Regions from separate parts of the Enterococcus sp. LJL51 genome, predicted to be linked through region 3. Evidence: predicted binding sites of a transcription regulator. Region 3 holds the regulator's gene; each other region holds the start of a gene.

Region 1 (7,324 bases), on a different contig from region 3:
GGCCTTATTGGCATTATAACGCAGGAAGGTTTTTACTTCTTCAGTCCAGCCGAGATCATCATACAATTCTTCTGTATAACGTTCTTCATTTTCATATAATTCATAAAGTAAGTCGTACATCCAAGCTTTCATCGCTTCTTGTTCATCTTCGGCTAATTCATTGAAGCCAAGCTGAAATTTATAACCGATGTAGGTTCCATGAACGGACTCGTCGCGGATAATCAACTTGATAATTTCTGCAACATTGGCCAGTTTGTTGTTGCCAAGATAATATAGCGGTGTATAAAAACCAGAGTAGAATAAAAATGTTTCTAGAAAAACACTGGCAATTTTTTTCTCTAAAGGTGTTCCATTTTTGTAGATTTCATTGATGCGCTCTGCTTTTTTCTGCAAATAGACATTAGTATTTGTCCATTCAAAGATATCGTCAATTTCTTTTTTTGTATTTAAAGTACTAAAGATAGAGGAATAACTTTTTGCATGGACAGATTCCATAAACTGAATATTATTTAGTACAGCTTCCTCATGAGGAGTCCGAACATCTTTGCGAAGCTGGTCCATACCGCTTTCAGATTGAACGGTATCCAGTAATGTCAGTCCGCCAAAGACATAGCCTACTGTTTGTTTTTCTAGCTCAGAAAGTGTACGCCAGTCATCTAAATCGTTAGATAAAGGAATACGGGTATCCAGCCAAAATTGCTCAGTCAGCTTCTCCCAGGTTGATTTGTCAATGATATCTTCAATTGCGTTCCAATTAATCGCTTCATAATAAGTTGCCATAGTTTTCTTCCTTTCTGCCTAAATAATCAAAGTAAACCGGCTGAAGCAAGATAAGAGGAGCGTTAATCAGCACGTTCTCTCTAATAACTTTCTATTAGACCATGGTGCTTACTGGAAGCATGCCGATGATTCGCAGTCCAAGGTTGTCCAGTTTGCAGCCGGTTGTAGATCATTAGGTTGTCCTAGATGACACAGCTTTCACATTGATTACTACCAATTTCTTCAGAATCTTCAGTGAAAGTCCGTACGTAATAAATTGATTTGATGCCTTTATGGAAAGCATAATGGCGTAAAATATTTAAATCTCTGGTTGTCTGTTTCGTTGTTTCTTTCCATTCATACAGACCTTCTGGAATTTCTGAACGCATAAAGAGCGTTAAACTCATTCCTTGATCCACATGCTGCTGAGCAGTAGCATAAACATCAATTACTTTACGCATATCCATGTCATACGCTGAGGTGTAATAAGGAATCGTATCATTAGCAAGATGAGGTGCAGGATAGTAAATTTTTCCGATTTTCTTTTCCTGACGTTCCTCAATCATACGAGTAATCGGGTGAATACTGGCACTTGTATCATTGATATAAGAAATTGATCCGTTTGGAGCGACTGCCAATCGGTTTTGGTGATACAAACCATCCTGCATAACAGCATTTTTCAGTTGTTCCCAATCTTCCGCTGATGGAATAAAAATTCCTTTAAAAATTTCTTTTACTTTATCAAATTGAGGGGTAAAATCACCATTGATATATTTATCAAAATATGTGCCGTCAGCATAAGCTGATTTTTCAAAGTTATGGAAGGACTGATTATATTCTTTAGCGATTGTATTGCTTTCAGCCAACGTCCAATAATTTAGGAGCATAAAATAGATATTTGTAAAGTCCAATGATTCTTCCGAACCATACTCCATGTGGTTTTTGGCAAAGAAGGTATGGAGCCCCATTGCACCTAAACCGATTGTGTGGCTGAGCTTGTTGCCGTTTTGAATAGTCGGAACAACATCAATATCAGATGAATCTGTTACAAAGGTCAATGCACGAGTCATCGCACGTACTGATTTTCCAAAATCGGGACTTTCCATTAAATTAACAATGTTTGTAGAGCCTAGGTTACAGCTGATATCAGTTCCCATAACCTCGTACTCCTGCTTGCCGTTAATAACAGAAGGTGTTTGTACCTGTAGGATTTCAGAACAAAGATTGCTCATAATGATTTTTCCATCAATCGGGTTCTGTTTATTTGCTGTGTCAATATTAACAATATAAGGATAGCCTGATTCCTGCTGCAGCTTGGAAATTTCATTTTCCAAATCTCGTGCTTTGATTTTTGTTTTACGGATATTCGGATTGGCTACCAAATTATCATATTCCTCAGTAATATCTACATAAGAGAAAGGAACACCATATTCCCGCTCCACACTGTAAGGGCTGAAAAGATACATTTCTTCATTCTTACGAGCTAGCTCATAGAATTTGTCAGGTACTAATACACCTAGAGAAAGAGTTTTTACACGAACTTTTTCATCTGCATTTTCTTTTTTTGTTGATAAGAACATTTCAATGTCAGGATGGAAAACATTCAGGTAAACCACGCCGGCACCTTGCCGCTGACCAAGCTGATTAGAATAACTGAAGCTATCTTCGAAAAGCTTCATAACAGGTACTACACCGCTCGCTGCGCCTTCGTAGCCCTTGATTGGAGCACCGCCCTCTCTTAAATTAGAAAGAGTGATTCCAACACCGCCGCCAATTCTTGATAACTGTAGTGCAGAGTTGATTGAACGGCCGATGCTGTTCATATCATCTGTGACTTGAATTAAGAAACAAGAGACCAGCTCGCCACGACGTTGTCTGCCGGCATTTAGGAATGACGGTGTGGCAGGCTGGTAGCGCTGATGAATCATTTCATCTGCAAGACTTATGGCCAGCTCTTCATTTCCATCAGCAAAATACAACGCATTAAAAGCAACACGGTCTTCATACGATTCCAGATACTCTGTCCCGGCATTATTCTTCAATGCATATTGAGAATAGAATTTGTAAGCAGCCATAAAAGATTTAAACTGGAAGTTTTGTTCTGCTAGAAACTGATACAAACATTCAATAAATGCTAAAGAATATTTCTTGATGAATCCTTTTTCAATATAATCATTCTCAGTTAAATAGCTGATTTTTTCTGATACATTAGCAAATTTTTTAGTATTAGGTAAAACATTTTCATTAAAAAAAGCCTTCAGGGCTTCGCCATCCTTATTTAAAGGAATTTGTCCGTTGACAGGACGATTGATTTCGTTATTTAACTTGAAATAGCTAACATCTTTAATTTCTTTTAAACTCAATCTCACTCACTACTTTCTTAAAGGATTCGACATCTTCGGTTGTTCCGCTGAATTCAAAGGAGAAAACTAGCGGTACATGATAATCTCTGGCAATGTCTTTTGCCGTATAAATAAAAAGCTCAGCGAAGTTACGGTTGCCGCCTCCGGCTACGCCTTGTAAAAAGTCTTTATTGGATTTGTAATCCAGAAAATCATTAACAACTTCAGTAATTTCTATATCATAAGTAGGGACAATCAAAACAAACGGCTCGTTTATCTCAAAAAAAGGATTCGCAGGCTCAATTTCATAAGCTGGCAAATCCAATTTTTTTATAAAGCGTCTGGTCTGTCCGGTCACACTAAAATAGACTATTTTCATAATTAATTTGCCAATTGCTTCAATTGATCAGGACGGAACCCGACAACTGTAGTGGCATCAGAAGTAATCACTGGAACGCTTTGATATCCTTGTTCCTTTAACCAGTCAATCATCTCAGGCTGATTATCGATATTTACTTCCTCAAAAGTAATGTTATTTTCATTTAAAAAGCGTTTTGCCATGTTGCATTGGATACAATTATTTTTAGAAAAGATTTTTACGTTCATTTTTTTTGCCCCCTTGATTAATCTACATTCACTAGTATAAATCTCTTTAGGAAAAAGTCAACACTTAGGCACTACATATTGTGGTCGTTTTTTTGTTAGATACTATGTTTTGTGTTTTTTTAAGATTTATGAAAACCAGTCGCTATGAGAGTTTTCCCGAGAAAAAGAGGTTTTTTATCTTTATAAATTGACGAAAATAAAAAATTTTTGAAAAAAATTTGCTGTCTAAAATACAAGATATAGTGGTCAGTTTTTTTAGAGACACTATTTTTTAGACGAAAAATAGGATTAGCTAAAAAGTTACTTTTTGTGTATAAACTTTATAAAAATATTCAATGCACGAACCTCTAATCTTATAAGTCTGTTATTTCAGCTTCGTTAAATGAGCTCCTATAGTAAATAGGCAGGCAAAAGGAAACGCACGTTAATCTACTAAAATTCATTTTTTAAAGATATAAAATTGGCAGGTTATCGTTAATATTCTGAGGGTTTTAAGTGGTGTAATATTGACAACTATATATAGAAGGAGTATTCTTATTGATAATGATTATCAATCCCAATGAAGCTGGAATTGAAACTTTTTCACAAAAAAAGGAGGAACTTAGATGCTGACTTTAGTAGATGCTGAAATCAATACGGTATATATAGTAAAAGAACTCACTGTCTCTGACGAAACAAAAAAACACTTAAATAACCTGGGATTGATTGTAGGCGGTAAGATTGCACTGGTTAGCTATTCTAATGGAAATGGCATTATCCTCCTTCATAACAGTCGGATTGCCTTGAGTAAATCAGTATTAGAACAAATTATAATAGATGAAGAAATTCTGGAAGAAGAGAGCTGGTTGTCTTTGGATCAGCTAGAGGTTGGAGAGACGGCAACCGTTATTAGTGTTCATGGTCAGGGGGCAGTTCGCAGGCGGTTGATGGACATGGGGATAACTAGAAATGTCGAATTACTGGTTAGAAAGAGAGCTCCTTTAGGAGATCCGATTGAAATCAATCTTAGAGGGTATGAACTGACGCTTAGAAAAAATGAAGCAGAGCTGGTTTTAATAAAGAGAGTGGGGTAAGAAATGAACGAGTGCCAAATTGCATTAACAGGGAATCCGAATAGTGGAAAAACGACAGCCTTCAACGGACTAACGGGTGCCAATCAATATGTTGGAAACTGGCCGGGAGTGACTGTAGAGCGCAAAGAAGGAAAATGGAAACAGAAGAAGAATGTGCTGATTCAGGATTTGCCGGGTATTTACTCGCTCTCACCTTATACACCGGAGGAAGTAATTGCCAGAGATTTTCTGCTGGAACAACAACCGGAAGCCATCCTTAATATAGTAGATGCAACGAATCTCGAACGAAATCTATATCTGACGACACAACTAATCGAAACAGGTATTCCTGTGGTTGTCTGTCTAAATATGATGGATATTGTTGAAAAAAGTGGAAAACAAATCAATTTTCAGAAGCTGGCGTACAGTTTAGGAACCAAAGTCGTTGGAATCAGTGCGGTCAAAAAAAGAAATTTGGATGAGGCTGTGGAAAAAACACTGCAGCAAGTTGAATCAGCTGAGGAAATAAATTATCCTCAATATGATAAACGCCTAGAGGCTGCATTAAATGAAATCACTGGTGTTTTAGGTACGACGGTTTCGAAAAAACAGGCGCGCTTTTATAGTGTGAAACTTTTTGAAAGAGATCCTCAGATACAAAAAACACTGCGGCTAAATAGTGAGCAGCAGAAAGAAATTGAAGAAATTATTAAAATAACAGAAAAAATCTTTAATGATGATAGTGAGACGATTGTGATTAATGAACGGTATGATTTCATTGCTCGTCTTACTGCTTTGTGTGCAATTGAGGAAGATGAACTGAAACTAAAATTAAGCGATAAAATTGATCAAATTGTGACTAACCGCTGGTTAGCCCTGCCAATATTTGCACTAGTTATGTGGCTTGTCTACTATCTGGCAATTCAGACCATAGGTACTCTAGGTACTGACTGGGTCAATGAAGAGCTTTTCGGTTCGATTATTCCTAATACTGTTCAGTCGTGGCTGGATAACTGGCAGGTTGCTGGCTGGATGCAGAGTCTGATATTGGATGGAATCCTTGCTGGTGTGGGAGCAGTCTTAGGGTTTTTACCTCAATTAGCTGTGCTGTTCTTATGCCTGGGCTTTCTTGAGGATTGTGGTTATATGGCAAGAATTGCTTTTGTGATGGATCGAATGTTCAGAAAATTTGGCTTATCAGGAAAATCGTTTATTCCCATGCTGATTGCTACTGGCTGCGGCGTCCCGGGTGTGATGGCTAGCCGGACCATTGAAAATGAAAAAGACCGTCATATGACCATCATGGTCACAACCTTTATGCCCTGCTCAGCTAAGCTGCCAATCATTGCACTGATTGCCGGCGCATTTTTTCCAAACAGCAGCTGGGTATCTCCGTCAGCTTACTTTTTAGGTATTGGAGCAATTATTCTTTCGGGGATTGGCTTAAAGAAAACCAAAATCTTTGCTGGTGATCCAGCTCCCTTTATTATGGAGCTGCCGGCCTACCATTTACCCCAGCTGAAAAATGTTATCCGCTATTCATATGATAGAAGTAAAGCATTTGCTAAGAAAGCGGGAACCATTATTTTTGTCTCTAGTATCATTATTTGGTTTACCTCCACCTATACCTTCACTCTTCAGGAAGCCGAAGGCGACCAAAGTATTCTAGCAGCAGCCGGTCGTCTAATTGCACCAATTTTTGCGCCATTAGGCTGGGGTAACTGGCAAGGGGCGGTTGCGACAATCACTGGATTAGTAGCGAAGGAAAATGTGATTGGAACTTTTGGGATTTTATTTGGACATGTAGAAGAAGTATCTGAGAACGGTCAGGAGTATTGGCAGGCGCTGCAAAGTGCTTTTACACCAGTAGCTGCGTATTCTTTCCTTACATTCAATTTGTTATGTGCGCCCTGCTTTGCTGCGATTGGAGCTATTCGCCGGGAATTGCCAGATTTGAAATGGCTGGCAGGGGCAATCGGCTATCAATGCGGATTGGCTTACGTCGTTAGCTTTATCATTTACCAAATTGGTCATGTGATTTTTGAAAACGGTACTTTGGGATTTGGCACATTGCTCGCTATTATCTTGATTTTCACAGGTATTTATTTATTAATTAGAAAGCCAAAGAATTTAGGAAAGACACCAGTAGGCGTTCTTCCAATCACGGAAAAGGGGTAGGAATATGGCAACGATTGTTTTAGCTGTTATCATTTTCGGCAGCGCCGGCTATATCGTCTATAGTCGAATGAAAAAGGGACAGGACTGTACAGACTGTCATACAACTTGTCCAGTGAAGAAAGAACAGGAATGAGATAGAAGGATTCTCTGTCAGTGTAAAACTGGCTGCTGACAGAGAAGGGGTTGATTGTTTCACGCAATTTTAAACAGAGAAAAATAGTGAGTAGAATCTTTCAAATTTTAATAGAGATTTCACTTGAATAAGTGAGACTGTGGTGCTACAATAGTTAAGTATTGTTTGGGCCGTTAGCTCAGTTGGTAGAGCAGCTGACTCTTAATCAGCGGGTCGCGGGTTCGAGCCCCTCACGGCCCATTGGGTGCCAAACC
Region 2 (7,324 bases), on a different contig from region 3:
AAGAGCATCCTTCATGATTTCCAGACGTTCTTCAAGAAGCGTCCAGAATTTTTCGAGATTGCCGTTTGCTTCTAAAGCAATTCTAGGCAGGTTCAACGTCACAACGCCTAAGTTCATGCGGCCAACGTTAATTTCTTCACCATTTTCATCTTTCCACCCTTGAAGGAAAGAACGGCAGCCCATTGGCACTTTGAAGCTTCCTGTTAATTCCACCAGCTTGTCATAGCTCAAAACATCTGGATACATCCGCTTGGTAGCACATTCTAAAGCTAACTGCTTAATATCGTAGTTTGGATCTTCTGCATTTAAATTAGTGCCGCGCTTTAACGTGAAAATCAGTTTAGGAAAAATTGCTGTTCGTTTTTCACTGCCTAAGCCGTTGATTCTAATTTGTAGAATTGCCCGTTGAATCTCACGCTCAAACCAGTTTAGTCCTAGGCCAAACCCTAAAGAAGTGAAAGGTGTTTGTCCGTTAGACGTGAATAAAGTATTAATTTCATATTCAAGACTCTGCATCGCATCATAGATATCTTTTCTTGTTTTTTCTTTTGCGAACTCTTCTTGTTTTGCCTCGCCGTCAATCCATTTTTTTGCATCAGCTAGATGTTTAAAGTAATTCAGTTCAGCAAAAGGCGCCAGTAATTCATCCACACGATCGGCAGAACAGCCTCCATATTGACTAGAGGCAACGTTGGCGATAATTTGTGAAATTTGTGCAGTAGCAGTTTGGATTGATTTTGGTGATTCTACTTCAGCGTTTCCAATTTTGAAGCCGTTGTTCAGCATGCCTTTGAAGTCAATTAGACAGCAGTTGGTCATTGGCGTATATGGATGATAATCCAAATCGTGGTAATGAATATCGCCTTTTTGATGGGCATTTGCTACGTGCGGCGGCAGCATTTTTAAGCCAATCGACTTGCCGACAATCCCAGCAGTTAAATCACGCTGAGTATTAAAGACATCACTATCCTTATTCGCATTCTCATTAACAACTGCCTGATCTTTATTTAATAATTTACCGATTGTAAAGTTGATATCGGTTGACTTGGTACGTTCGAAATCACGACGGGTACGGTAATTGATGTATTCCTCTGCCAGTTCGTATTCATTTCTTTCCAGTAAGATATGTTCAACGATATTTTGAATTTCATAAATTTTTACATCCGAAACAAACCGTTCTGAAATCTCCTGATCAACACGTTCAACAATTTCCTGAATACGCTCATGTGCAAGAGGGGTTAAAGGACCATTGATTTTTTGTTCAGCCTTGATCAAAGCATCATATATTTTTTGATCGTCAAATTCGACAAGGCGTCCGTCTCTTTTGATTATTTTCATCTTGCTCAGTGATGAAGCAGTAGTACTCAATGGTGATTCTTCTCTTATTTCCATCATAAATTTCCAGCTCCTCGATGACTTATTCCTCATATATCATAAAACAAATTTTCTTTTCTTTCAACAATATATAGTGTTTATTTTTAAAAAGAACAGGGGTGAACGCCTATATGTTGTGTTTGGAGGTTTTGAAAATTCTGTGAAAGCAAGTACAGCGATGCTTTGAGAAGGTTAGCTGAAATAAAAAAAATTTCTGAGAAAACATGAAACGATATTTTGAAGATTTACGGCAAAAGGAGAAGAAGGAACCATCCGTATGAAATATATGTGAAAGAGTAAACAGTATCTCTGGATTCCACAAAAAAAGTATGACGAAATATGGTTATCTACACCAAGAATCAGGATAAATTATTTATTTTGGTTAGTTTGCTTCTATTTATGAAATAAAGGGTATTGGATTTAGTTGGTATCGGTTTATGTGTACTTCTTTAGAGACTCCGACACAACCAGGTAGAATAATCGGTAGAACAAACCAAACTAAGAAATTTGATTTTCTACGATACAAATACAACGTAAAAATGTTCAGTTGCTGAAAATATTGGTAAAATGACAGTAATACATAAGATGGGCGGAAGAACAATGGAAAAAATTATTGAGATTCAGCATGTAAGTAAATCGTATGGCTATTTGCTGAATAAGGTTAAGGTTCTCGATGACCTTTCTTTTTCTGTAAATAAAGGAGAGTTTGTTGGGATTATGGGCCCCAGCGGTGCGGGAAAATCTACGTTGTTAAATGTTATTTCCACAGTCGATACACCCTCATCAGGACTGGTAAAGATTAGTGGAAAAAATATTTTGGAAATGAGAAGCGGCCAGCTGAGTGACTTTCGCAGGAGAAAAATTGGTTTCATTTTCCAAGATTTTAATCTAGTGGAGTCATTAAATGTCAAAGACAATATTTTGCTCCCGCTGGCAATTGACCATATACCAGTACATACGATGGAGGAACGGCTGCAGCATGTGGCTGAAATTTTAAATATAGAAAAAATACTTACAGCCTATCCGGCAGCTGTTTCAATTGGTCAGAAGCAACGGGTGGCAGCTGCTAGAGCCTTAATTGTCAATCCTATGTTGATTTTTGCAGATGAGCCAACGGGTTCACTTGATTCCAAAGCTGCTGCAGAGCTGCTGCAATATATGTCGGAAATGAATCGGCAGGATCGTGCAACGATTGTTATGGTAACTCATGATCCGTACACAGCAAGCTATTGCAATCGAGTGCTGTTTATTAAAGATGGTTCTTTTTTCTCTGAAGTTGTTCGTCAAGGATCCCGGGAACAGTTTTTTAATCAGGTAATCGATATGCAGGCTACGATTGGAGGTGGGAATCGTCTTGATCATTTCTAAACTGGCATGGAAAAGTGTACGCTCTCAATACTATCACTATGCGGTATATCTAATCGGAATGATTTTTGCGGTGACGATTTATTATAGCTTCCGAGCGATTGCTTATGATCAGATTCTTCTTAATAGTGTGGGTAGTGAAATACGTCTCAAAAATACGATGGAATGGGGCGGGTTTCTAATTATCATTATGATAATCAGCTTTATGTTGACTGTTAATCAGTTCTTTTTTTCCAGAAGAGTAAAGGAGATTGGCATTTATCAGCTGATTGGCATGAGAAAAAGACAAATTGCCGGGGTCTTCTTCTCAGAAATATCTATTTTAGGCATCACCGCATTGGTGATTGGATTGCTTTTAGGAGTTATTTTTTCCAAACTGTTCTCAATGATTCTGATAAAGGTAATGTTTTTAACTATTGAAAGCAGTATTCGCTTATCCTTTCCAGCAATGCTTGAAACAATAAGCGCATTTATTTTTATCCTGCTGCTGATTTCTATTCACAGCTGGTTTTTGCTTTATTCTTATCAGCTGACTAGTTTCTTTAAACGGGATGAGAAAGCGGCAGTAACGATAGAGCAGCTTACTAAGAAACAGCTGTTCTTGGGCTGTGTAGGCGTAGGTCTTATTTTGGCAGGCTATATTCTCTCTTTTCATGTTTTGTCTTTAGCTGCAGATGATTTTAACCCAGTGATACTATTGAGTTTGCCTTTTTTGTTAATCGCTCTTTGTTCTGCAGGAACCTATTTATTTTTCAAATATACGATTCATATTTTAATTTGGCTTTTTAGTCGAGGGAAGCAGCGCTATTACCGGGGGTTAACCATGCTGGTTGCCGGAAGTACTCGCCTGCATTTATTCAAGGGCAGCAATACATTAACTACAATTACAATTTTTATCGCCTGTTCGTTAGGAATTATCGGTGGCTCAGCTTCGTTTTATACATTGGGAATAGAAGGAGTAACGCGTACAAATCCAACAGACTTTCTGGTCAGCAGTGAACTTTATGGTACTATTCAAAAAAATATAGAGCAGAAAACAAGTATTACGCAGTCCGTCCCGTTAAAGTTTAAAGTTATCGGCGGTCAGTATCGGCAAACGATTAAAAATCAGGAAACAACTACTCTGACAGAGCCAATCAATTTATTAGGGGTGTCAAATTATCGGGAGTATCAAAAAATTAATCCTTATCTGAAACCGATTGTTTTGAAGAAAAAGGATAGTGCGGTGATGATTGATGATATGCAAAATGGCTTTCGCGAGCTTATTACATATGATCCCGTTGTGAAGCTGACAGATGGACTAATGCTGGAAACAGAGGGAAGTGTACCGGATTATCTGGGAAATGCAATGCTCCGGTATAACCAGCGGACCATGATTGTGTCAGATGAGCTGTTTAATCAAGTAAAGACTGCCGCGGCTTATGAGCTGATAGCATTTAATATTAAAAAGAATAACGACAGCCAGCTGACAGATGCTGCGCTGAAGGGCATCAACAAGGAATGGCAGGGACCAATCTATTATGAACTGAATAATGACGCAGGAAGCGTGAAAGGCTATGTTTCCACGGTATCTAAAAAAAATTCGGAGGACTCAGAAGAACATGAGGTATGGCGCTTAAATTATACTAGCCGGCTGCCCAATCTGGAGCATACTAGAAAAGAACTGGGGATTTTTCTGTATATTATTCTATTTGCAGGAATCTTAGCGCTGGTTATTTCAGGGAGTGTACTGATGGTTCGGCAGTTTTCAGAAGCAGAGCGGGAAAAAACGACATACCAGCTGCTGGAGCGTTTAGGAATTTCTTGCAGACAAATCCAGCGGCTGGTTTATCAGCAAAATATTATTATTTTCTTTTTGCCGATGCTTTTGGGGATTTTTCATGCCTTTTTTGCTGTTCGTCTGTTCAATCAGGTAGTACCAAGTTCAGGCTACCAGCTGGCATATCTTTCTTGTGGACTGCTTATACTAATCTATGTTATTTATTATATGATAACTGCAAAAATTTATTATTGGATTGTCAGCAAGGGGGATTAGAAAAAAGGGGATAAGTCAAAAGCAGGACTTTTAAAGAATCCATTATTTCGAGACTGTAAAGTAAGGATGTGTCCTACTCTGTGCTTTTTCTATTTTTAATCCTGCGATGAGTGTTATAATATTTTAGAAATGATTTTTGAGAGGAGCTAAGGCAATTGGAAAAACATGATGAGAAATTATTGATTGAGCTTGTAACTGCAAAAGGGGTTCCTGGAAATGAAGGAGAGGTACGGGCAATCTTCAAAAAATATGCAGAGCCTTTCGCAGATAAAATAATGTATGATGGTCTAGGCAGCATTATTGCTAAACGCTCAGGTGATAAAGAAGGTCCTAAAATCTTTTTCTCCGGGCATATGGATGAAGTTGGATTTATGGTTACTCAAATTACGGAAAAAGGTTTTATCAAATTTCAAACACTCGGTGGCTGGTGGGGACAGGTTATGCTGGCTCAGCAGGTACAGATAACTACTGGAGCAGGAGACGTTATCCACGGTGTAATCGGTTCAAAACCGCCTCATGTGCTAACGCCTGAGGTTCGTAACAAACCCTATGAGTTGTCCGATATGTTCATCGATATTGGGGCTTCAAGTGAAGAGATGGTAAAAGAGTGGGGAATTAAGCCTGGTGATATGATTACACCATATATTGAGTACAGACGAATGAATGATACAAAATTCCTATTGGCCAAGGCTTGGGATAACCGTATTGGAACTGCTGTTTCTCTGAAAGTACTGGAAAATTTAGCACAGGAGGGTCACCCAAATATTCTTTATGCAGCTAGTGATGTGCAGGAAGAGGTAGGATTGAGAGGGGCTCAGACAAGTACTTATCTAGTTGATCCAGATATTGCGTTTGCTTTAGATACTGGAACCGCTGGGGATACACCGGGAATGACTGAAAAGGAAGCCGATTCAAAATTAGGCGAAGGTCCGCAGATTCTGATTTATGACGCTTCGATGATTCCTCATAAAAAACTAAAGGATTTTGTTATACAGGTTGCTGAAGAAAATAATATTCCCTTCCAGTACACAGTTATTGCAGGGGGCGGAACAGATGCAGGAAGAATGCATTTAACCAGAAACGGCGTCCCTTCTCTGGCAATCACAGTCCCTGTGCGCTATCTGCACTCCCATACATCAATTATTCATGAGGACGATTACTTGAATACAGTTAAGCTAGTAACAGAGGTTGTTAAACGTTTGGATCAAGAAACAGTTCGTAAAATCAAAGAATTTTAAAGGAGCATAAACAATGAATAATCAGGTAACAAATGCAGAGCATAGAGAACGTGCTCGAAAAGCGCTGTCCGGCAAGTGGGGAACAATGGCTCTGCTTATCTTTTGCGGTTTTTTAGTTCGGATGATAATCAGCACCTTAGTAGGCAGTGTCTTTCCTATGGAAAGCGGCAGCAATGGTGAGAATTTAGTCAGCTTTCTGCTGAACAACCTGCTGTTTTTTGCATTTACCTATGGAACATATAATGCTGCACTGCAGGTAATCAGAGGACGGTCCGTGGATATCTCGCTACTGACATCTATTTTCCGTAAAGAGCTTTATCTGCCAATGTTAATTATTAATTTTATTCAATATTTGGTACAGCTGCTTGTCAATTTAATTACGCTGTTGCCGGTACTCTTGACTGCTGGTTTGACTATGTATCTTGGCTTGATGTTCAATACAGTTTCAGTTGCACAGTTTCAAAATGAGATGGCATCAGATGGGCTTCTTGCAGTTGTCATGTTATTGTTCTCTCTAGCTCTGTTATTAGTTGGAATTTTCATCAGTGGTGTTTTCCAGTTTGCAGTTTGGATTAAGCTGGATCAGCCAAATCTTGGTGTAGGGGATATTTTACGGGACGCCTTTGGGTTGATGAAAGGACGTTTCAAGCAGTATTTCTTCCTGCAGCTGTCTTTTGTCGGTTGGTATATTCTGGGCGCTATGGCTTTAGGTATAGGACTATTTTGGGTTATTCCTTATCATGATGTAGCTGTAGCGAGCTTTTATGATAGTGCGCAGCGGGAAAAATCACCGTTTTAATAAACAGTCTGTAAAATAAGGCTGCTGAATAATAACTAGACCCTATACACAACTTATCTGATTGGAGGAACTGGAAATGAAAATCACTGTTCTTGGCTGTCTAGGCGCCTATCCATATGAAGGGCAAGGAACGAGTTCGTATCTATTGGAATCAGACGGCTTTCATTTACTGCTGGATGCTGGCAGTACAACACTTGTGAATCTAGAGCAACACCTTGATCCGTTAACATTGGATGGAGTTATATTATCCCACTATCACCATGACCATATCGCTGATTTAGGTGTTCTGCAGTATTATCGGCAGTTGTATCCTAGTTTGACGCCGGTTCCTGTTTTGCCGATTTACGGTCATACGGAGGATGCTGTTCATTTTTCTGCATTGGATTTAGATGGAGTATCGCAGGGCATTCCTTATTTTGAAGCAGAAGAGCTGAAAGTTGGACCATTTCGCATTACGTTTATGAAAACAATCCATCCAGTTCCCTGTTATGCTATGCGGTTTGTAGAAGAAAA
Region 3 (7,324 bases):
TATATAAGAAAAAAGTTTATGATATGAAACGCACCTACGTTGCATTAAACAGGTATTCGGGAAAGATGCAGGGAGTAACTTTTGATGTTCTTTTAGCCGCATACTTGCTGGATACAAACGACAGCAATGCGGATATTGAAGGTGTAGCTCAGCATTACGGTTATACTGAAATCCGTTCAGATGAAGCTGTCTATGGAAAAGGAGCAAAAAAAGGGCTGCCGGAAGATGAAGAAGTGTTTTACAGTCATTTAGCCCGAAAAATCAAAGCCATTCATTTTCTAACGAATTCGCTGGATAAAGAACTGACAGAAAAGAATCAGGTGGATCTCTTTTATAAAATGGAATTGCCGTTGTCTCAAATTCTTGGAGATATGGAAATTACTGGTATTCGAGTAGATGCTCAGCGATTAAAGGAAATGCGAATTGAGTTTTCTGAACGGCTGTCAGGTATTGAGCAGAAAATTTATGAAGAAGCGGGCGAAGAATTTAATCTGAACTCACCAAAACAACTGGGCGTTATCTTGTTTGAGAAAATGGGACTGCCAGTAATTAAAAAGACGAAGACAGGCTACTCAACGGCAGTAGATGTACTGGAACAGCTGAAGGAGCAAGCGCCGATTGTCGAAGATATCTTAACCTATCGTCAAATTGCCAAGATTCAGTCAACCTATGTGGAGGGATTACTGAAAGTTATTCAGCCAGATGAAAAAATCCATACCCGCTATGTTCAGACCTTAACTCAAACGGGCCGGTTGAGTTCGGTCGATCCTAACCTGCAGAATATTCCAATTCGTTTAGATGAGGGACGGAAAATTCGCCAAGCATTTGTTCCGAGAAAAGCAGACTGGCTGATTTTTTCTTCGGATTATTCTCAAATTGAACTCCGCGTTCTGGCTCATATCTCAGACGATGAGCATTTGAAGCAGGCCTTTATTGACGGTCAAGATATTCATGCAAGTACTGCAATGCGGGTGTTTGGTCTTGAAAAGCCGGAAGATGTCACGCCAAATATGCGCCGTCAGGCCAAAGCAGTAAACTTTGGAATTGTTTATGGGATTAGTGATTATGGTCTTTCGCAAAATTTAGGAATTACCCGCAAACAGGCACAACAGTATATCGACACATACTTTGAAAAATATCCAGGTGTTAAAAAATACATGGAAGAAATCGTCCGTGAAGCAAAAGATAAAGGCTATGTAGAAACGCTTTATCACCGCAGACGCTACTTAAACGATATTAATTCCCGCAACTTTAATCTACGCTCTTTTGCTGAACGTACAGCTATTAATACGCCTATTCAAGGCAGCGCAGCAGATATTTTGAAGATTGCCATGATTAATATGGCTGAACGTCTGAAAAAAGAAAAAGTACAGGCGACGATGCTTCTACAAGTACATGATGAGCTTGTCTTTGAAGCCCCTGAACAAGAACTTGAGCAGTTGAAAACAATTGTTAAAGAAGAGATGGAGCAGGCCGTAAAACTCCATGTTCCGTTGATTACTGACAGCAGCTGGGGAAAAACCTGGTATGAAGCAAAATAATCTAAGGAATAATCGAAGAGGCGGCTAAGCAGCGCCTCTTTATTTAAATGAAGTGAGTAAACAGTTTTGACAATGAAAATTGAACTGATTGGAGGGACGAATATGCCGGAATTGCCAGAGGTTGAAACAGTTCGTAAAGGACTGGAGAAATTGGTAGTAGGAAAAACAATCGAAGACGTACAGGTATTATGGGGACGAATTATCGAACAGCCGGAAAAGGAGCTATTTGAGCTTTCGCTTAAAAACCAAACCATCAAAGCAGTTGAACGCCGGGGGAAGTTTCTAATCTTTAAACTAACTGATTTTGATATGATTTCCCACTTAAGAATGGAAGGGAAATACGAATTTCATGAATCAGCGGCTGATACTCTCATCAAGCATACCCATGTTCGCTTTTTGTTTACGGATGGCTCCGAACTACGGTATCTGGACGTTAGAAAATTTGGCAGGATGGTTCTTGTTGATAAAGAGCAGGCAAGTCAATACAAAGGGATACTGGCTTTAGGTCCGGAGCCTTTGCCGGAAGTGTTTCATTTGAAGGACTTTCGTAGGGGGCTAAAAAAGCATCATAAAGCAATAAAACCGTTATTGTTAGATCAGAAGCTAGTGACGGGCTTGGGAAACATCTATGTAGATGAAGCACTATGGGAAGCAAAGATTCACCCTGAGCAACCGGCAGACAGTCTTAAAAATAAGGAGACAGAAGCACTGTACGCTGCAATTATTGATGTTTTGGCAAGGGCTGTTGAAGCTGGGGGGACAACGATTCGAAGCTATTTAAATGCCTTAGGCGAGGCTGGGAAATTTCAGATATCTCTTCATGCATATGGGCAAACTGGAGAGCCTTGTCTACGCTGCGGCACTCCGATTCAAAAAATCAAAGTTGCTCAACGCGGTACTCATTTTTGTCCCACATGCCAAAAGCTGAAAGGAATGAAGTAGCATGAGCTTAATTTTGGGTCTGACCGGCGGAATCGCAACAGGTAAAACGACCGCCGTGAAAGTGTTTAAAAGAAATGGTTTCCCTGTTGTGGATTCTGATCAGATTGCCCGGCAGGTTGTTGAGCCTGAAACCCCAGGACTTAAAGCAGTGACAGCCGTTTTTGGCGAAGAAATATTAAACGAAGACGGCACGTTGAACCGCAAAAAGCTGGGGCGTTTGATTTTTTCAAATGATAAAAAACGAGCGTTGCTGGATGATACCCTAGCCCCCTTTTTACAAGAGCAGATTAGTCAAGCGATTAAAGCTGCTGCTGAGACAAGTCAACTGGTGATTGCGGATATTCCTTTGCTTTATGAGAAGAACTATGAAGATTCAGTGGATAGGATTGCAGTTGTTTATATCCCTGAACAACTACAGGTTACGCGATTAGCAGCGAGAGATGCTATCTCAGAAGTAGAAGCATGCCAGCGCATGAACAGCCAACTGCCTATTGAGGAAAAGAAAAAGAGAGCGGATATCGTTTTTGACAATCAGGGAACCGTTGAAAAATTGGAAAGACAGATTCTGAATTGGCTAAAAGATGAGCGGCTAATTTAAAAGATGACTAAAGAGAGATTGAGGGAGCTGCTAAACTGTAGTTCTCTTATTTATTTGTTTGAATTAAATAGGCGTAAAGCTTGTTTTTTATTTAATAATTGTAGTTTCAAACAACATAGCGGTGCAGTATCATGTTAAAATGTTGGTACGCGATGAAGGGTTTTTATTCTCACCACATTTCGTGTTATAATATAACTACTAACTTAAATGAAAATTGAGGTGATCACTATGCGTTGTCCTAGATGCCATCATAATAATTCTCGGGTAATTGACAGTCGTCAGGCTGATGACGGGAGAGCTATCCGTAGACGAAGAGAATGTGAAAACTGTCATAACCGATTTACAACGTTTGAACGAATTGAAGCTGCTCCGTTACTTGTTATTAAGAAAAACGGTGATCGTGAAGAATTCAATAGAGATAAAATTTTAAGAGGACTTATCCGTTCAGCGGAAAAGCGTCCTGTTGCGATGGAACAAATGGTAAAAATTGTTGATAATGTTGAGAATAGAGTGCGTGAACTAGGTGAAAATGAAGTTTCAACTACATTAATTGGTGAGTTCGTAATGGAGGATCTGGTTATGCTGGATGAGATTGCCTATATTCGCTTTGCTAGTGTTTATCGTCAGTTTAAAGATATGAGTGTCTTTTTGAAGGAGCTCCAGGAAATTGTTGATAAAGCACAATCAGAAAAAAATGATACGGAGAATGAATAAGGAGGTCTTTCCGTGAAAAATAACAGGAAAGAAATCCAACCGAAAGATATCTTTAGTGTGCTGGTTAGTCAGCCGTTGTCGGATCAGGAAAAAGAAATCCTACTATTTTTATACCAGCCGATTGTTGGAGCCAATGCATTTAGCTTGTATTTGACACTTTTGGGAGAAGTTTCTGCTGCTGGATTAAGTGAAATAAGTTTTCACCGGGAGCTGATTATGCAGCTGGATCTTGGCAGCAGGCAGCTGGAAGAAGCTCGAGCGAAGCTGGAAGGAATCGGCTTACTCGATACATTTGTGAAAACAGATAGTGAGCTGGGAATCACCTATGTATATCGGTTAAATCATCCTGAGAGTATAGAACGTTTTTTTAAAGATGAAATTTTGACCTTAACCTTACTTAATCGGGTAGGAAAAAAGAAATTTGAACAGTTGTTTGAACGCTTTCAGCCAAAGTATACAGCTTTAGCGGGTTATGAAAACATTTCTTCCACTTATAGAGAGGTATACTCTTTTAAGGAAGAACAGCTAGTTTCAGAACATAAGCTGCTTCACGCTTTAAAGCAATCCTTTGAAGATCCTGTATCGGGTCGGCCGTTGACTGCGGTGAACCAGCAGCAGTTTGACTGGGCATTTTTTGTCAGTCAGGTGGAGCGTTTTGGAATAAAAATTCCGCAGAATTCTCAGCAAGTTAAAGAAGCAGTCTATACATTGAATAGCTTGTATGGTCCTGATGAGCTGGAACTCGCTGAATTTGCTAAAGAAACATTTGACTACCATACGAGTGAAATTGACACCAAAGCATTGAAAGCAGCAGTTCATAAGCACTATGAGGAGCAGCGTAAACAAGCTGAACCTCAGGTGCGAAGAAATGAGCAGGCCGCTTTAACAGAAGAGGAGCAACGGACGTATCGGTTTAACTCACTAAAAAAAGATGGCTTTTCAGATGACGATATACGGACGATTATTGATAGTGAAACCATTCCACCGTTAAAATATCTAGCTGCAGTAAAAGAGCAGCTGGGCGGTTTTGAAATTGCACAGGAAAAATATATCATTGAATATCTGATTAAGAGATCGGGCTTGCCTAATAGCGTGATTAATATTTTAATTTCTTATGTGTTAATCATTCAAAAACAAGCCACGCTAAAAGCGGAGTATGCTTATACAATTGCTAACGACTGGGCAAAAAAAGAAATTTTTTCTCCGGAAAAAGCAATGGAGTATTTAAAAAATAAGCAAACTGAAAATCAGAATAAACGAAAAAAACGCGAATATACTAGCGGCTACCGGCAAAATCCTGTCCGAAAGGAAGAACTGCCTGATTGGGTAGACAATCCTGTTCCAGAGGAAAAGTTATCTAAAGAAGCACAGGAAAAACTAGATAGAGAAATGGAAGAATTCTTAAGGAGAAGAGGTGAACGATAGTGGAAGATGTAGGAAAAGAAATGTCAAAAATCATCCGGCAAAGACAACTGAATGAACGATTCAATGAGCTGGTTCACTCGGTGATGGAAGATCCGGATGTCAAACAATTTATTAGTGACCATCGGGATCAGCTAACAGATGAGGACATTCAAAAAAGCTATTCGAAGCTCTATGAGTTTGTTCAGGAAAAGAAGAAGTTTCAATTGAACGATCCCAATATGATAGCTCCGGGCTATGAGCCAAAATTAACTCTGAACTTCCATTACATCGATGTCACATATATCCCAACAGAATTGCTTTTGGCCAAGCAGAAGGAAGAGGAAGTCCGCAGACGGGTTAGTGCAATGACCATGCCGAAGGATATACGGAATGCGACGTTTGCAAAATTTGACCGGTCATCAAGCGGACGCTTTGAAGCCCTAAGCGAAGCAACAAAGTTTATTGATGCCTATGTCAATAATCCTAAGGAATTTCATCGGGGATTGTATCTGCAAGGGACATTTGGTGTGGGAAAATCATATCTTTTGGGAGCTATTGCTAATGATTTAGCGAAAGATGGTTTTTTAACAACAATCATTCATTTTCCTACATTTACGGTAGAGATGAAGCAGGCAATCGCAAAGGATTTGGTGGGTGAAAAACTGAACGCAGTTAAGAAAGCCCCAATTCTGATGATTGATGATATCGGTGCAGAATCGATGACCAGCTGGATTAGAGATGATGTTCTAAGTGTAATACTTCAATACCGTATGCAGGAACAGCTAGTTACCTTCTTTTCTTCAAACCTTGACATGAAAGGGCTGGAAAGCCATCTTACAATTTCTCAAAGAGGTGAGCAAGAACCGCTGAAGGCGAAGCGGCTGATGGAGCGGATACGTTATTTGGCAAAAGAAATTACGCTGAGCGGACAAGACCGAAGAAACGGTTAACTCAGCTGACAGAACAAACGGCAGACTGTATAAACTCATTTATTTTCTCAAAATTTTACCAATGAGGATGTATAGTCTGTTTGCTTACTTTCAAATAACATGTATGAGTATGTATGGAGGAATTTTTGGATGAAAAAAATAAAATTGATTGCATGTATAGTGGGTACCGTATTACTTTTAGCTGCGTGTGGTACTGGCAGTGATAAATCAAAAGAAAGCAGTGAGGCTAACATGTCTGATCACTCAACAAATGATAAGACTGCAGAGCAATCTGATGAAACAAGCGCATCATCAAATATACAAGGAACACAATCTGTTTTTACAGGAGTGCTGACCACGGGTGCTGCTGAAACAGACGGTACTGTCCGTATTACCTTAACATCTGTTGAAGCAGTAGAAGACCCTGAAACGATTTTACCAATGATGGAATCAGATGGCGTTATTTTAAATGCTGGAGAAAATCAGCTGGCACAAGGGCTGACTTTGAATGAACTGCAGGAAGGGGATAAAATCCGTTTCACCTTAACAGGACTGCCAATTATGACTATGTCGATTCCACCGCAAATTCCGGGGAACTCGATTAAACAAATCGAAAAAGTATAGTGCATGTTTGGAACGAGCTCTTACAGCTTGAGAAACTAGCAGATGCTAAGATACCTTTCAGGGGATTTAGGTAATAAGAAAAATGCTTTTCAAATAACAGGAAATACAAATGCTTTTCATTCGAGGCTGTTAGATTTCTGTTTTAACCTTCTTTGGAATATGTTTTGAAATAAAGAGTGAATGAAATACACCTCCTAAGTTAGACCAGAAAATCTAACTTAGGGGGTTTTTAGTGTCTAAATGGGGACGGCTGATTAACTTGGGTTATTGTAGTATGTAGTTCGTTCTAAGGGCTGATTTTTTTATGTAAAAACTCTGGTAAGATTCTAGTGGAAGTGACTAACTAAAGAGTATGAAAAAAAGTCAGTAAAAATCACTGTTTTTAGTTTGACCTTTACTGACCAATTAGCTATAATTTAACTATAAGCATTCGTTATCTTTGTCTTTTAGTTATGGGAGATTCATAATAGAAGCGAGGATATATAAATAGATTATTACTGTTATAGGAGGAAAGAATTAATGAAAATAGAAAAAATGACTACGACATTGCAAGAAGCCGTTGCTGAAGCTCA

What was found. The regulator NrdR, encoded in region 3, represses ribonucleotide reductase genes. The targets are predictions, from matches to a motif close to ACACNATATATNGTGT.
Region 1: the regulator NrdR is predicted to act here: its motif matches at 3,938-3,953, upstream of nrdH (glutaredoxin-like protein NrdH).
Region 2: the regulator NrdR is predicted to act here: its motif matches at 1,457-1,472, upstream of nrdD (anaerobic ribonucleoside-triphosphate reductase).

The regions. Positions count from the first base shown of each region.
Region 1 covers NZ_JBTXLW010000015.1:13,221-20,544, reverse strand. The annotation lists gene nrdF (class 1b ribonucleoside-diphosphate reductase subunit beta) at 1-780, opposite strand, end outside; gene nrdE (class 1b ribonucleoside-diphosphate reductase subunit alpha) at 963-3,122, opposite strand; gene nrdI (class Ib ribonucleoside-diphosphate reductase assembly flavoprotein NrdI) at 3,103-3,480, opposite strand; gene nrdH (glutaredoxin-like protein NrdH) at 3,483-3,707, opposite strand; gene ACYSNQ_RS13280 (FeoA family protein) at 4,313-4,780, shown strand; gene feoB (ferrous iron transport protein B) at 4,784-6,937, shown strand; gene ACYSNQ_RS13270 (FeoB-associated Cys-rich membrane protein) at 6,942-7,070, shown strand; tRNA gene ACYSNQ_RS13265 (tRNA-Lys) at 7,238-7,310, shown strand.
Region 2 covers NZ_JBTXLW010000014.1:23,202-30,525, reverse strand. The annotation lists gene nrdD (anaerobic ribonucleoside-triphosphate reductase) at 1-1,395, opposite strand, end outside; gene ACYSNQ_RS12790 (ABC transporter ATP-binding protein) at 1,975-2,742, shown strand; gene ACYSNQ_RS12785 (ABC transporter permease) at 2,729-4,774, shown strand; gene ACYSNQ_RS12780 (M42 family metallopeptidase) at 4,930-6,012, shown strand; gene ACYSNQ_RS12775 (DUF975 family protein) at 6,026-6,811, shown strand; gene ACYSNQ_RS12770 (MBL fold metallo-hydrolase) at 6,888-7,324, shown strand, end outside.
Region 3 covers NZ_JBTXLW010000002.1:13,553-20,876, forward strand. The annotation lists gene polA (DNA polymerase I) at 1-1,541, shown strand, start outside; gene mutM (DNA-formamidopyrimidine glycosylase) at 1,644-2,483, shown strand; gene coaE (dephospho-CoA kinase) at 2,485-3,081, shown strand; gene nrdR (transcriptional regulator NrdR) at 3,310-3,795, shown strand; gene ACYSNQ_RS02310 (replication initiation and membrane attachment family protein) at 3,808-5,220, shown strand; gene dnaI (primosomal protein DnaI) at 5,220-6,149, shown strand; gene ACYSNQ_RS02320 (hypothetical protein) at 6,279-6,752, shown strand; gene clpB (ATP-dependent chaperone ClpB) at 7,272-7,324, shown strand, end outside.